3 regions of the Sporosarcina sp. FSL W7-1349 genome follow, and region 2 is predicted to be linked to each of the others. Evidence: riboswitches for the same ligand, from Rfam matches in the RefSeq annotation. Region 2 holds a riboswitch; each other region holds the start of a gene.
What was found. A riboswitch is a leader RNA that binds a small molecule or an ion and turns the genes downstream of it on or off. The one in region 2 is predicted to bind cobalamin.
Positions count from the first base shown of each region.

Region 1: linked by a shared signal. The riboswitch ahead of MKY41_RS15135 (methyltransferase domain-containing protein) and the one ahead of MKY41_RS12220 (ribonucleoside-diphosphate reductase subunit alpha) in region 2 are both predicted to bind cobalamin.
Region 3: linked by a shared signal. The riboswitch ahead of MKY41_RS04080 (MATE family efflux transporter) and the one ahead of MKY41_RS12220 (ribonucleoside-diphosphate reductase subunit alpha) in region 2 are both predicted to bind cobalamin.

Region 1 is NZ_JBBOOK010000002.1:254,135-258,943, forward strand. It holds gene MKY41_RS15125 (VOC family protein) at 257-646, opposite strand; gene MKY41_RS15130 (GNAT family N-acetyltransferase) at 902-1,357, shown strand; gene MKY41_RS15135 (methyltransferase domain-containing protein) at 1,433-2,500, opposite strand; cobalamin riboswitch at 2,652-2,847, opposite strand; gene MKY41_RS15140 (IDEAL domain-containing protein) at 3,062-3,205, opposite strand; gene MKY41_RS15145 (ABC transporter ATP-binding protein) at 3,860-4,696, opposite strand; gene MKY41_RS15150 (FecCD family ABC transporter permease) at 4,734-4,809, opposite strand, start outside.
Region 2 is NZ_JBBOOK010000001.1:2,477,355-2,482,163, forward strand. It holds gene MKY41_RS12210 (ribonucleotide-diphosphate reductase subunit beta) at 1-711, opposite strand, end outside; gene MKY41_RS12215 (flavodoxin) at 657-1,109, opposite strand; gene MKY41_RS12220 (ribonucleoside-diphosphate reductase subunit alpha) at 1,094-3,316, opposite strand; cobalamin riboswitch at 3,483-3,664, opposite strand; gene MKY41_RS12225 (hypothetical protein) at 3,795-3,992, opposite strand; gene MKY41_RS12230 (hypothetical protein) at 4,215-4,448, shown strand; gene MKY41_RS12235 (uracil-DNA glycosylase) at 4,488-4,809, shown strand, end outside.
Region 3 is NZ_JBBOOK010000001.1:813,442-818,250, reverse strand. It holds gene MKY41_RS04090 (helix-turn-helix transcriptional regulator) at 152-631, shown strand; gene MKY41_RS04085 (hypothetical protein) at 637-993, shown strand; cobalamin riboswitch at 1,121-1,320, shown strand; gene MKY41_RS04080 (MATE family efflux transporter) at 1,541-2,869, shown strand; gene nikB (nickel ABC transporter permease) at 2,853-3,818, shown strand; gene nikC (nickel transporter permease) at 3,815-4,633, shown strand; gene MKY41_RS04065 (ABC transporter substrate-binding protein) at 4,653-4,809, shown strand, end outside.

The sequences.
Region 1 (4,809 bases), on a different contig from region 2:
GATTTGTCATCATCACAAATGATATAGTTACGTCATTTCTAGATGAAGAATTACTGCTCTTATATTCAGTTGGGAGTATGAAGAAGAATTGGAAAGAAGGAGCCACCAGAGGAATTTATCAAATCTGCAATCCCTAATATAATGTCCGAGATTGTTGTTGAATCCTATTAATTAAAAATCTTATTGGTCCGACATACTTTATAGAGTGTCACAAAAAATCCCCTCTTGCGCTAAAAGACACAAGAGGGGATTTAGGTTATTTCGTCTGCTGCACAATCTGAATCAGGTTGCCGCATGTATCGTCGAAGACCGCTAGTGTGACTTCGCCCATTTGCGTCGGTTCCATAGTGAACTGCACGCCGCATTCCAATAATCGCTTGTACTCTTTGTGAATATCTGGAACGCTAAACATGGTTGCTGGAATACCATCGGCAAATATTTTCTGTTGATACTCCTTTGCGGCAGGATGGTTATTCGGTTCGAGTAAAAGCTCGGTCCCATCTGCATCGTCGGGGGAAACAAGGGTAATCCATCGGAATTCACCGGCGGGAACGTCATGCTTTTTTACAAACCCCAACTTTTCTGTATAAAACTCCAATGCCTTTCCTTGATCTTGTACAAATATACTCGTAACAATGATTTTCATACTGTGTTTGTCTCCTTTGCGATTTGGACGCATGGTACTCTGCTAACAATCTGGCCCTCAGCAGTAAGCCCCATACACTTGTCAGAAGTTTTTTTGATACGATTATTCTTTCCTTCTCGGTGGGATATTTTCCTTTTTCTTTATAAGGAACTCCCTAAAATTTTGCACATGCAATAAAAAAGATATATATACTTATAAATGTAGAACATTCATTATCGATTGTCTAAAATTAATTCCAAAAAGGACTGAAGAATGATGCAATCAAAAGTAATTACAACTGAAGAGAATTTACAAAAAGCCTTTGCGATCAGGAAAGAAGTATTTGTTCACGAACAGGGCGTTCCGCTAGAAGAGGAATTTGACAGTTTTGATACATTGAATGGACCATGTGAACACATATTAGTCTATTACGATGGAAAACCTGTTGGAACGGGAAGATTACGAGTGATGGATGGCTATGGAAAACTAGAAAGGATTTGCATTTTAGAGCATTATCGTAAATTCGGGATTGGAAAAGGAATTATCGAAGCGTTGGAAAAAATCGCAGCACAAAAGGGATTGGCCCGCGTTAAATTACATGGGCAGACGCAGGCCGAGGGCTTTTATCATAAACTGGGCTATCTTACTTCATCTACTGTATTTATGGAAGCCGGAATCCCGCATGTTTTAATGCTGAAGGAATTAATTACAAAGTTTGAAGAGGTTGAGTAAAGTGGACCCCTTTATCAGGAGGACCCGGTTATGGAGCTGGTGTTTTTACAATGGAAGGCATGACCAGCAAACGTGTCATGCTTTTCTCGCAATGATTGTCCAATACTCGACGTCGCCCGCATGCCGTTCTTGCATGACTCCTCCCAATGGATACCCTCCATTCTGCCAAACGTTTTCTTGAAACGGTTGGAGTCCATCCTGGATGGTTTCCTGTAAACTTTCCTCTTTCGTTAAGGAAGGAGTAACAACGCAATACTCTAAATAAGACGATGCCCAGCCCTGCAGCTTATGCGATTGATAGTTGTTCACCATCTCCACCACGGTAAAGCCTTGACTCTCCAACAAAAGCCCTGCTTCTTTCGGAAGCATGAGACTCAACTCGCGATCCACGCGATACCTGCCCTCGCTGTTCCGGTTGACGAATTTTTCAAATGTCGCTTCATAGTAGTAAACTTGCCGGGTCAAAGAAGTCCCTCTCCGGATATCCAAAGAGATTTCTTGGCGATTCATCAATTTCTTCCGATGGCTGAAAGTCCACTCCCGGCCCACTGGCGGTAAGATGATGTCAACCGCCAAAATACCATCTTTTTTCAAATGGCTATGTACTTTCTGAAGCAGTGTCACCTGTTCGCTTATTGCTGTAAAATGCTGGAGGAATCCGTCAGGCAAGAGAATATGTGAAAAGGTTTTGGGGAGATCCAGCTGCAAAGCATCCATTTCAACGACATCAAGTAAAGAAGGGCGATTTCTAAATAAAGCCTTCGCTTTTTTCTTCGCGAACTTTAACATGTCCCCGCTATTATCAATACCTGTCACCGGTATGCCCTTTCGGCTGATCTCAATTGCGATGCGTCCTGTGCCCACCCCAACCTCCAGCACATGTTGAGCCAATTCATCACGCTCTAGTAAATCTGTATAAAAAGAAATCCCCGACTTCCCTGCAAATTGATCATAATAATCCGCTTCCATGCTTTCATAGATGGCGCTCAACTCTTTCACATGCCTCTCCCCCTGCATCCCGCAGCGGTTGCACAAGCTGCCAGCCAGTTCGTGTAAGGATGTCCCTTTAGGCACTCCATTTCTCGTATCCCCAAACCATTCACTGTAGATAAACCCACACACTTGGCAATTGGTTACCGACATTCAAAGTCCTCCTTTTGACTGATTTCATATTTTCTAATATAAAAAAGCACGCACACCTATTGAGGGGTACATGCTTATCAGAAAAAAGTATATGTCTTTATAAAAATATGACCATTCTTTCCGTAAACACTTTCCTATCTCCCGTAGGTTCATCTGTGTCCGTAAATAGGCAGGTCTCCTGACTTATCTTCTACACAACTTGCGCCTTCCCGCTTTCATACAGCAGTGGCGTTATGCAAATTGCTCGGAATTTACAGTGGCGGGAACCGTGTTGGAATTTCACCAAACTTCCCTTTTAAGCCGTCCTTCCAATCTACAAGGACGGCACCTATTTAAGAAATATTCACTTTTCCCTCATCATCGTACCATATTCTGAATGCGGTGACAGTCACTAAGACAATTTAACAGCGATTCCTCGCGACGATAGCCACCTATCTTCTACTAGGTGCTAGCTTTTATTCTGCAAACCATTTTAGTTTCGGTCCGCACTTGTCGTAACATTCTTCTCGCTTTGACTCTGGGACAAACTAGGTGAAATGCCTTAAAAAATTCTAATACGTATCATCGATAATTCATGACTTCTTTATTTTCGTAGAAATTCTCCATCTTCATTTTAAGGACATGCACCTCTTTTAATTCTTTGGTGTACTGTAAAAACAGTTCTTTGTCTCTAATTTCCAACGACTTGTCTATTTGAAATTCCAAAAAGTTTATCTTCAAATCCAAGTCATAATCTGGTACTAGCTTTCCTTGCTTAGAGTATTGTTCCAAATCTGCAAGAGCGATATATAAACGCCCTCGATTATAAATCGTAGCTAGAACATACCACTTATTTTCATAGGTAAAACCTTAAATGCTTCGATGATATCCCATTTATGAATTGTTACCATAGTTACATGTCTTTTGTCTGGACAAAAACAGTCCATATGATGAGTAAATGTTTCGTTAGCAATGAAATACTGAATCACAGGCATTCCCTCCTATTCATAAGCATCGAGCTCTGTTTTTGAAATTCTGCTCATACCTTTTGATGGCACATTGATTTTGCATTTAATAATTAAACGCTTTTAATTCCAGTAAAAGTTATACATATCCAAAATAAATTAATGATAATGAGAATCATTTTCAATTATGTTTAGTTTAAATGAAATAAACTATTAGAGTCAAGTGAATTGGCGTTGAATGATAGGTTGATAAGAATTATTACGGGTTAACATATTTGCGGAGAGTACATGAAATAAAGGTATCAGCTGGTTCCTTTATTTCATGTACTAATGGAATGAATGTTCGAATTGGGAAAGAGGAAATAGTACTGCCCTGTTGGTTAAGAGGGATTGGGCAACTCAAGTATTTTTCCGACTACTTAGAGCGGTCACGACCAAGGGGGACAATTAGCGGCGTATCGGTTATCGGATCTTGAATGACTTTGCATTTCAGTCCGAACACTTCCTCGACAAGTTCTTCCGTAACAATGTCGGATGGGTTGCCTTGAGCAATCACCTTGCCCGCTTTCATAGCAATCAGATGAGTGGCATAGCGTGCAGCATGATTTAAATCATGAAGCACAGCTACTAACGTATTTCCCTGTTCGTTGAGATCTGTAAATAATTCGAGCAGTTCAATTTGGTGGGAGATATCCAAGTAAGTGGTCGGCTCGTCCAGCAAAAGCAATGGCGTTTGCTGGGCAAGCACCATCGCCACCCAGACTCGCTGTCGCTGCCCTCCGGAAAGCTCATCGACATAGCGATTGGCAATATCTAATGTATTGGTCAGCTCCATCGCTGTTAATACGGCGTGTTCATCTGCCTCCGTCCATTGCTGAATAAGATTTTGATAGGGATAACGTCCATGTGCCACTAAATTCGCAACAGTGATTCCATCAGGAGCAATAGATGATTGTGGCAACAGCCCAAGCTTTTTTGCTACCTCTTTTGATTTATATGAACTTATCTCTTTACCATCCAAAAGTACATGACCAGCTGAAGGTTTGATCAGATTGGAAAGGGTACGTAACAGGGTGGATTTTCCACACGCATTCGGTCCGATAATGACTGTAAAGGATTTGTCCGGTATTTCAATTGAGAGTTTTTCGAAGATCACTCTTTGATCGTATTGAGCGGTGATATTTTCAACTCCGAGACGCGAATGCACATGTAAAGTCGTCTGTCCTTGTCTATCTGTTTTTGGTCTACCCATAAGCAATTACAACCTCTTTCAAGAATATAAGATCAATTCACACGATGGAACGTGCTTGACGGAACAATAACCACACTAAGTACATACCACCCAACGATAAAGTCAGCACGCCT
Region 2 (4,809 bases):
GATGTCGCTGATGGCTTTTCCGTGTTGCAGTTCGTCCCGGTTAATGTAAGATATCATCGTGGACGTACCGACCATCTTCTGGTGCCTCGCCAAATTGTAGAAAAAAGCAAATCCGCTATAAAAAAATAGCCCTTCCAATAAAGTCGTATAAACCATCGCCTTCAATACGGTCTCAATCGTCGGATGCTCTGCAAATTCATTGTATACTTCGACAATCCGCTCATTCCGTTTCAGAAGTACGGAATCTGTCCTGCCCATTTCAAAAGAGGCCATTTGCTTCGACAAGGGGGCTACGGAGGAAAGGACATACGCATAGCTATGATTGTGCTCGCTTTCTTGGTCCGCAATCGTGGCCATGATCGATTTCACGGAAGGATCGGTTGTAAAGTCAGCGATTTTCATCGCAATGACTGTTTGCGGACCATCCAATGTCGCTAAAAGGCCAATGATTTTTAGAAACGCTTCCTGTTCTGCCGATGATAATGTGGGAAACTGTTTAACATCCTGTGTCATATCCACTTCATTTGCTGTCCAAAACAAGGAACGGATCCGTTGACGCATTGTGTAAAAATGCGGATAAGCGAGGTCGTTCCAATTCAAGATGCCGCTTGCTTTTCCTCCAAAGATTGCGGTTGATTTATTGGGATGTGCCGGATTCAGCACTTTAACTCGTGTAAGTGTCTCCAATGTTCCAAAACTCCTTTCGACCATTCCATCACTTTGCTTTCCTGTACGCCTCTAGGGCTTTGTTCAATCCTCAACGGTGCAACGGCCGATTGATAAAAACGCGCCAATTTCACTGCCGCATTGCAAAATAACAAATCTCCCCCAAACTGCGTGTCCCCTGTCCCGAATACATAGACAGGCTCCGGCTTATAGCCGATATCCGCAACGAAGTCTTTCACCTCGTCCGGGGTTGCCCCTTGGTCCCACGTAAAGGAACCGATGAGCATGGCATCATACTCGCCAGGATTCGGAATGGGTCCCCCTCCCCCGATCCGATGTTTGGTGACATTCATCCCTTCCTGGTGAAGCGTCTCCTCAATCAGTTCCGCTACTTCTTCGGTATTGCCGCTCCAAGACGCATAGGCGATCAAGAATGACACCATTCGCACTCCTCAATATCCGATGCGGTGGAACGGGTGTAATAGGTCGTTTTCATACCGGATTGCCATGCTTGGAGATGGAGGCCAAGCAACACCGATGCGCGTATATTATTCGGCACATAGAGATTAAACGAAATCGACTGGTCAATATGGCGCTGCCGGGCCGCATTTTGTTTAATGGACCACCGCTGATCTACAATATAAGCGGAACGGCGGTATACATCATACGTATGATGATTGAGGTCCGGCGCGATGACCGGCAACTTATAATCCTTCTTTTCCTCATGATAGAACGGTTTAAAGACCGGATCGATTGATGCCGTGGAGCCAGCAATCACTGATGTCGAACTGTTCGGCGCTACGGCCATTAAGTAGCCGTTTCGCACGCCATATGCCGCCACCTCAATTCGCAGCTCCCGCCAAGCGCTTGAATCATAGCCGCGCTTCACAAAATAATCGCCTGATTGCCAATCCGAACCTCTAAATAGTGGATAAGCTCCTTTTTCTCTTGCCAGTTCCATTGATGCTTGAATCGTCGCATACGCAATCTTTTCATAAAGACGGTCAGCGTACTCAACAGCTTCCTCCGATTCCCACTGGATGTTTTCCAATGCCAATAGGTGGTGCCAGCCAAATGTACCAAGACCGATTCCGCGATAGCGTGCATTGGTCCGCTGCGCTTGAACGACTGGAATTTCATTCAAATCAATGACATTGTCTAGCATGCGGACTTGAATGCGGATCAAACGGTCCAACACGTTTGCTGGGATTGCCTTTCCAAGGTTAATGGAAGATAAATTACAAACAACAAAATCACCTGGTTTTGATCGGGTGACGACAAGATCATCTTCCAATGCAACTGATTCAAACTTTGTCGGACTCATATTTTGCATGATTTCCGAACAAAGATTAGAGGAATAGATCATCCCCTCATGCCGATTTGGATTCGTGCGGTTTACCTCGTCACGATAAAACATGAAAGGCGTCCCCGTTTCGAGCTGACTGCGCATAATGCGTTTCATAATTTCAATTGCCGGTATGGTTTCTTTCGTTAATTTCGGGTGATTTACACATTCCTCGTACTTATCACGAAACGACCCAGCACCTTTCGTTTCATCATAAAAATCCTCCAAGGAATACCCCATCACCGTGCGAACTTCATGCGGATCGAACAAATACCACTCTCCCCGCTTTTCGACCTGCTCCATGAACAGATCCGGCAAACAAACCCCTGTAAAAATGTCATGGGCTCGCAACCGCTCGTCTCCGTTATTCAGCTTCAAGTCAAGGAACGTCACTATATCTTGGTGCCATACATCAAGATATACAGCAATAGCCCCTTGGCGCTGCCCTAATTGATCCACGCTGACAGCCGTATTATTCAATTGTTTGATCCACGGCAGTACACCGCTCGATGCTCCCTTGAATCCCCGGATAGACGAGCCGCGAGCCCGAACTTTCCCCATATAGACGCCAATGCCGCCCCCATATTTGGATAAATTAGCTATGTCAGTATTGCTATCATAAATTCCTTGCAAGGAATCATCCACGGTATCGATGAAGCAGCTGGATAGTTGTCCATTCGGTTTGCCGGCATTCGCTAACGTCGGCGTCGCTACGGTCATGTACAATTCGCTCATCGCCCAATAGGCTTCAGCCACTTTCTCCAAGCGATCGACCGTTTCATTCTGCATTAATGTCATCGCGATGATGAGCCATCGCTCTTGAGGAAGCTCGACAGGTTGTTTGTCGAAATCCACTGCTATATACCGATCCATCAACGTTTTCAATCCTATGTAGGTAAACAGTTTATCCCGTTCTGGCTCAATCAGCTTGCCGATTGCCGCTAAGTCATTCGGATCGTAATTCTCGAGAAGGTCGGCCGTGTACAAACCTTGCCGCACCAAGCGGGCTACATGTTCGGCAAAATTAGAGTATACGTCGACACCGCGCAATTCTTTCTGTTGCCTGTACGCTTCTTTCAAATAAAGGCGGGCCGCCACGTACGTCCAATACGGGGCAGCTTCGTCGAGTAAACTAAGCGCCTCTAAAATCATCGCTTTTGTCCACTCGGATTCATCCCCGGCCGGGTGTTGCCGTTGCCATCTCTTACTGGCAAGGGCCAAGGGTTCAATAGCGTCGGTGCCAAATTCATTTTGCAGTTCATTCATCACTGTGGGAACGGTACTTTTTTCAATTAATCTTGTCATCCTATTCCTCTCCTTTATAAAAATAAATCAAAAAAGCGATGGCCTCCACCTCTTCCGGTAGGAGCCATCGCTCAGGATTTTATGTAGAAACAAACGATACACATTTCGCCTAAAAAGTCATTAGCAAAAAGCCGCTTGCCCCCACCTCTCAACCCCCGAAGAAAGTGTCGCAGACGATAGGCGGCAGGTATACTGGCTTGCGCTTCATCCTTCCAGCCTCCCTTCCCACAGCCTTTGCTGCAGTGGTTATCGAGGCGGTCGTCAGCGACCACAGTTGCGGGGACAGCTCCGGTTTGCATCCGGATTCCCTTTTAAACCAAATCTGGTACCATCCAATCGTTAGATACTACTATATGTTGTGTATTAACACCTCTTCCACCCTAACATGTTGTATACGATACGTAAATAGGTAAAAATATTTACGTATAAAAAATAAAATCCTGTATCACCCTAAGGCAATACAGGATTTCATACTCACTTAACGGTTGCGGTTATTATTGTTTCGGTTGCGGTTTTGGTTATCCCGGTTGTTTTGATTATTATCGTTGCGCTGTGGAATGTCGTCCAAGAAGTCTTGACCAAATTCCAAGTTATCCAATTCCCGGTTACGATCTTGGTTATTGTTATTGCGATTTTGACGATCTTGACGTTGACGATCTTGGTTGTTGTCCCTCATTTGAACACTCTCCATTTTTTGTTATTGTTAAGCGAATTCATAAATTCACTTACAACCTCTATACTGTCCCTTTTCTAGAAATTCACTCATCTTTTCAATTGCCAAAGAAAGTAAAATGAAATGAAGCGGGAACGCCATGAAACAACTGACAATCGAAAATCTGTCTATTTTTTATAATGTGTGAAATAATTTTACGGAATGAACAATTTAGGAGGAGATCGCATGAATGCAGGACAGCAAAAATTTCAATCCTTTATTTTGGAAAGAGTGCAAGAGGATAAAATCGGAGAAGCGGAGGACTTGCTCGCGGAAAGTTTTCAAAAGCAAGCGGACCGCACTTTCGATCAAGCTTACTTAACGAGTTTCATGCCTCGCATGAAAGCACTTTTGAAGCCGGAACATGTGGAAGAAGTGGACCGCATTATGCAGGAGTTCGGTTCGAATTTTGTCCGATAATGTAAAAAATCGGTTTTCATCGCAAGGAGCGTGAGAATGTTGAATTCGTTTTGCCCGGAAATTTGGCCCGAAGACGCGACGCCTCCTTCCGAGAAAAATTGTAAGGAATGCGGGCTCTATGAACAAGGAACTCGTATGATTTGGGGAGAGGGAAATCCCAAAGCTCCTATAATGATTGTCCTCGATAATCCAGGCGCGCGGGAGGATCGTGAAGGGACGCCGATGGTCTGCGGGACGCGACAAACATTGCAGCAGGCCGCTTTTGAGGCGGGCTTATCGAAGGATTCCCTTTATGTCACGTATGTGCTGAAACGAAAGCCGATTCGCGCCTATGACAAAGAAACGGTGCGGCATATTTGCA
Region 3 (4,809 bases), 1.7 Mb from region 2:
AGTTTGGATCGTGCAAGAAAAAATATACAGTTTCACTGCTTGCATTCCCCGGGGACAGTCACCTAAACAATTTAAACACAATTCTGAATTGTTTGGGTGCCTGGCACTCTCGGTTTTTATGGTGTATAATTACACTAAAGGGGTGATTATGATTATAAAAGAAGAAATTATACATATTGTTTCGGAGCAAATGAAGTTGATTCGGACTGAGCAGGGGCATACCCAACAGCGGATGGCGGATTTACTTGGCATCTCTAAGAAAACGTTGCTGCAAATTGAAAAGGGGCGGGTGCAGGCTGGATGGACGGTAGTTTTGGCAGTTTGCGGTCTATTCCGTGAAAGTGTTTCGTTGCAGTCCGCTCTTGGCGAGGATCCGCTCGAGACGGTGGAACTGGTGTTGTACGAACGGATCCGCCCGGCAGGAAGGAAGACGATGGGCGGACGCATATGGTGGCGGGACATAGAAAATTGGAAGGACTACCGACTGCAGCAAAATGTGGTCAGTCAGCATTACCGCATTATAGATCCGGATGATTACCGCATTTTCAGCACTTTTGATTGGGAAGAAGTCAAAAAGGAAATGAAACGGACTATGGACTCATCCGAAGATCTGCAACGGAAATGGATGTGACTCACATGAAAAACTACGGTTGGTCAATACTTTTCCTGATTTTATATAGTTTCCCTTATGGGTATCTAGCGATGTATGTGGATTTTGCCTATTGGTCCATGTTCGGTTATGTGCCGCTATTGGTCGTGCCCGCTGTCCTAGCTTACAAAAATAAGCAGAGGTTTTCTATCGTTGTCTGGATGGTCGGAAATGTCTTTTCCTATTTGATATCCCGCTATTTGACGTTGCAAATGACTGGGATCGGGAATTGGGATGGCTATTTCAAACCGTTCTATCCGGTTCAACTGCTCCTCGTTATTAGTGTGCTTAATTTAATTCTTCAATCCATTGCCCTGTATGTCCGAAAAAGAAAAAAATCCTAAGTGCCTGTCAGCAAATGAAGCCCTATGCAGGAAGATGTAGACAATTGTGTTTTTTTATAGTATATTGAAATCAATTATGGCCTTGCTATACGCGTTCAGTTACTGAATTGCAAATAGGCATTACAATTACATACTAATTTAAATAGGTGCTTTATGTGTAGTTTCTATACATATAGCTTAAAAGGGAAGTTCGGTGAAAATCCGACACGGTACCCGCCACTGTAATTCGGAGCGACCTGCAAGATGTCACTGCTTTATTTTTAAAGCGGGAAGACGCGGAGAGCATCGAGGATAAGTCAGGAGACCTGCCTGTTTAAAGAACACAAATAAACCCCCGGGAATAGAGGAGAGTGTGTTTACGAAAAGTCATTTCTGTTAGCTGAAGACAGATTATCTCATTTTTGTGAGCATTTGAACCTATTTGGTTTAAATGCTCTTTTTTAATGGTCACATTTCCGCCTATTGCAAGAAAGGGTGATGAAATCACTTCGATTTCCTCGAAGAAGAACATGAATCACTGCTCAATATGTACGTCTGCGAGGTGTCTATGAAATATAAAGAATACTTAGCACTGGCTATCCCTTTTGTCATTTCGACCGTCACTCAGCCTCTATTAGGGGCGGTCGATACGGCGGTCGTAGGGAGGCTTGGCAATGCCTCTTATATCGGTGGAGTAGCCATCGGTGCCGTGATTTTCAATACATTATATTGGTTATTCGGATTTTTGCGGGTGAGTACATCCGGATTTTCTGCGCAGTCCTTAGGAAGCGGGCATGAGCAAGATCGTTATTATGCTTTTGTCCGGCCGTTTGTGACCGCATTGATAATGAGTCTTATTTTCATTGCTTGTCAAACCTTGATTCAAAACATCGCATTATCAATTTATCGGCCGGAGCCCGAGGTAACGGAGCATGCCGTCACTTATTTCAAAATACTCATATGGGGAGCTCCATTTGTGCTGCTCGGCTATGTCAATTTGGGCTGGTTAATGGGGCGGAAACACGTGAAAGAAACCCTTTTTTTGCAGATCTCTATGAACGTCCTGAATATCATTTTAGACTTGGTGTTGGTTTTTGCGTTTGAAATGGGAGTTGCCGGAGTCGCCTATGCTACCCTGATTTCTCAGTTTTATGGATTTGTATTAGGAACCTTTTTAATATGTAGCAAATTAAACGTAAACACCCTACTTGGTCTGAAACATAACATATTCGATCCGGGAACTTTCAAAAAAATGATTGGGGTCAATACCGATCTGTTTATTAGAACGGTTTGCCTGTTAGTCATGACTAATATGTTTGTTGCGAAAGGAGCGGAATTAGGCACCGTTGTCCTAGCTGCGAATGCCGTGTTATTCCAATTACACTATATCATCTGCTATATGTATGACGGGATTGCGAATGCCTCTAGCGTATTTGCGGGGAAAAGTGCCGGGGAGAAAAATCTACAAGAATATAAGGAAATGCTTTCTATATCGAATGTTTGTACTGCCGTATTAAGCATCGTATTATCGGTCGTCCTCATCCTATTCAAGGATCCTATTATCGCCGCTTTTACGAGTATTGAAAGCGTGATCGCCATGAGCCATGAATTTTTTATATGGCTGATTGTGCTGCCTTTTGTCATTGGCGTTGGGCTTGTCTATTTCGGGGTTTTCACTGGATGTACGTTTACAGGTCCCATCAGGGATTCAATGATTTTATCTTTACTTCTTTTTCTCATAGCTTATTACACCTTAATACCGCAATACCAAAATCATGGGTTGTGGCTGGCATTTATCTTATTTAGCTTGGGCAGAAGTGTCTTTCTATTTCTTTATCGAAAAAAATTAATGAATAGGGTCTTTCCCCAGGAAACTGGGAATGAAAAATGGACGTGATGCTATGAAATTGTATGTGTTCAAAAGGTTCCTCCAACTCTTTCTGGTAATGCTTTTGGCATCTTTTATCACTTTTGGGCTGTCGCATTTAACCCCGAGTGATCCGGCAGAAATGATGTTGACTTCGCATGATGTGATACCTACTACAGAGTTGCTTGAGAAAACAAGAGAAGAAATGGGGTTAAACGATCCGTTTATCGTGCAATATGGAAACTGGCTCTCCAACTTAGTGACAGGGGATCTTGGCTATTCGTATTCTACGAGGGGACCCGTCACAGATGTGATCGGACAAAGAGTGTTCATGACGGTTAAATTAGCGATGGTTGCTTTATTTATATTAGTTGGATGTTCTCTCACTTTAGGAATTCTATCCGCCATGCAGAAAAATAACTGGATTGATTTTACGATTCGGGCGTTTTCACTCGTTGGCATATCGATTCCCTCTTTTTGGTTAGGGCTTCTGTTAATCTATTTTTTTGTTGTGAAATTGAATTGGTTTAAGATTACCGATCCTACCTCTTTGGATAGCGTGATTTTACCCGCTTTCACGTTATCGATTCCCTTAATCGGAAGATATACAAGACAGATCCGAGCAGCGATCTTGGATCAGTATTCGCAGGATTTCGTTATTGGGGCGCGAGCGCGGGGAATTAAGGAAAGTCATATATTGATCAGACATGTTTTACCGAATGCGCTGTTAGGAATCATTACTTTGTTAGGTCTCTCGGTTGCCGTGCTATTAGGGGGAACGGTCATCGTGGAAAGTGTATTCGCATGGCCCGGTCTTGGATCGATGGCATTGGAAGCTATCACCTATCGAGATTATCCCTTGTTGCAGGCATACGTGATTTTCATGGTATTCATCTACGTCATCATCAATTTCATGGTCGATATCATCACGCAAGCTCTAAATCCTAGAGTGGAAATCAGAGGGGAGGGGAAAGGGTGAAAACACGAAAAAGGAAAAATGTTTGGTTCAAAATTGTCTTAGCCATCGCCGTTGTCTTCATCCTATTGGCTATTATTGCTCCTATCTTTGCTCCTCATGATCCATTAAAAACAGATTTTGCTCGGATTCTGGAAGCACCTAGCCTAGAGTATCCCCTTGGAACCGATCAAGTGGGGCGCTGCATCCTTTCCAGAATCTTGTATGGTGCGAGTGTTTCTCTCGGAATGACGAGTCTGCTGTTAAGTATTGTGACGATTTTAGGAGTGACGATTGGGGTAATTTCAGGACTGTTTGGCGGAATTGTCGATACGATCATCATGCGAATTACCGATACGGTCCTGTCTTTTCCTGATATTGTATTCGCCATTGCGATCGTGGGAGTACTAGGACCAGGCATGAAGAATACTATTATCGCTTTTTCAATCGTATGGTGGACAAAGTATGCAAGACTAACCCGAGTACTTGTTTGGGAAGTCAAAAATAATGAATATATCCAAGCCGCAAAAATGGCGGGGGCGGGGAAGATGAAGCTGGTCACCCATTATATCTTTCCGAATATCTCTTCTTCATTCATTGTCCAATTCGTCATTGATATCGGGGGAATCATGTTGGCCCTGGCAGGACTGTCATTTTTAGGTTTGGGAGTTCAAACACCAACTCCGGAATGGGGCAATATGCTCAATGAAGGAAGAGCTTATCTGCAAACTGCTCCGTGGTTATTGATCTTCCCTGGAATTGCTATTTTTACAGTAGTTGCTATTTTCAATACGCTTGGAGATTTAGCTAGAGATGTATTAGATCCTAAGCATACTTAAATAAAATGGAGGAAGTAGAATGAAAAAAAGTCTTTTTATTTGTTTGCTTTTCATCACAAGTGTCCTACTCTTTGGGTGTAATACGCAAAGTGCCGAAAATACCGGAACGTCGCCAACAGAAAGCAAGTCGGAGGATACGAAGACATTAAACCTAGCATTGTTTTGGCTGGACCCGA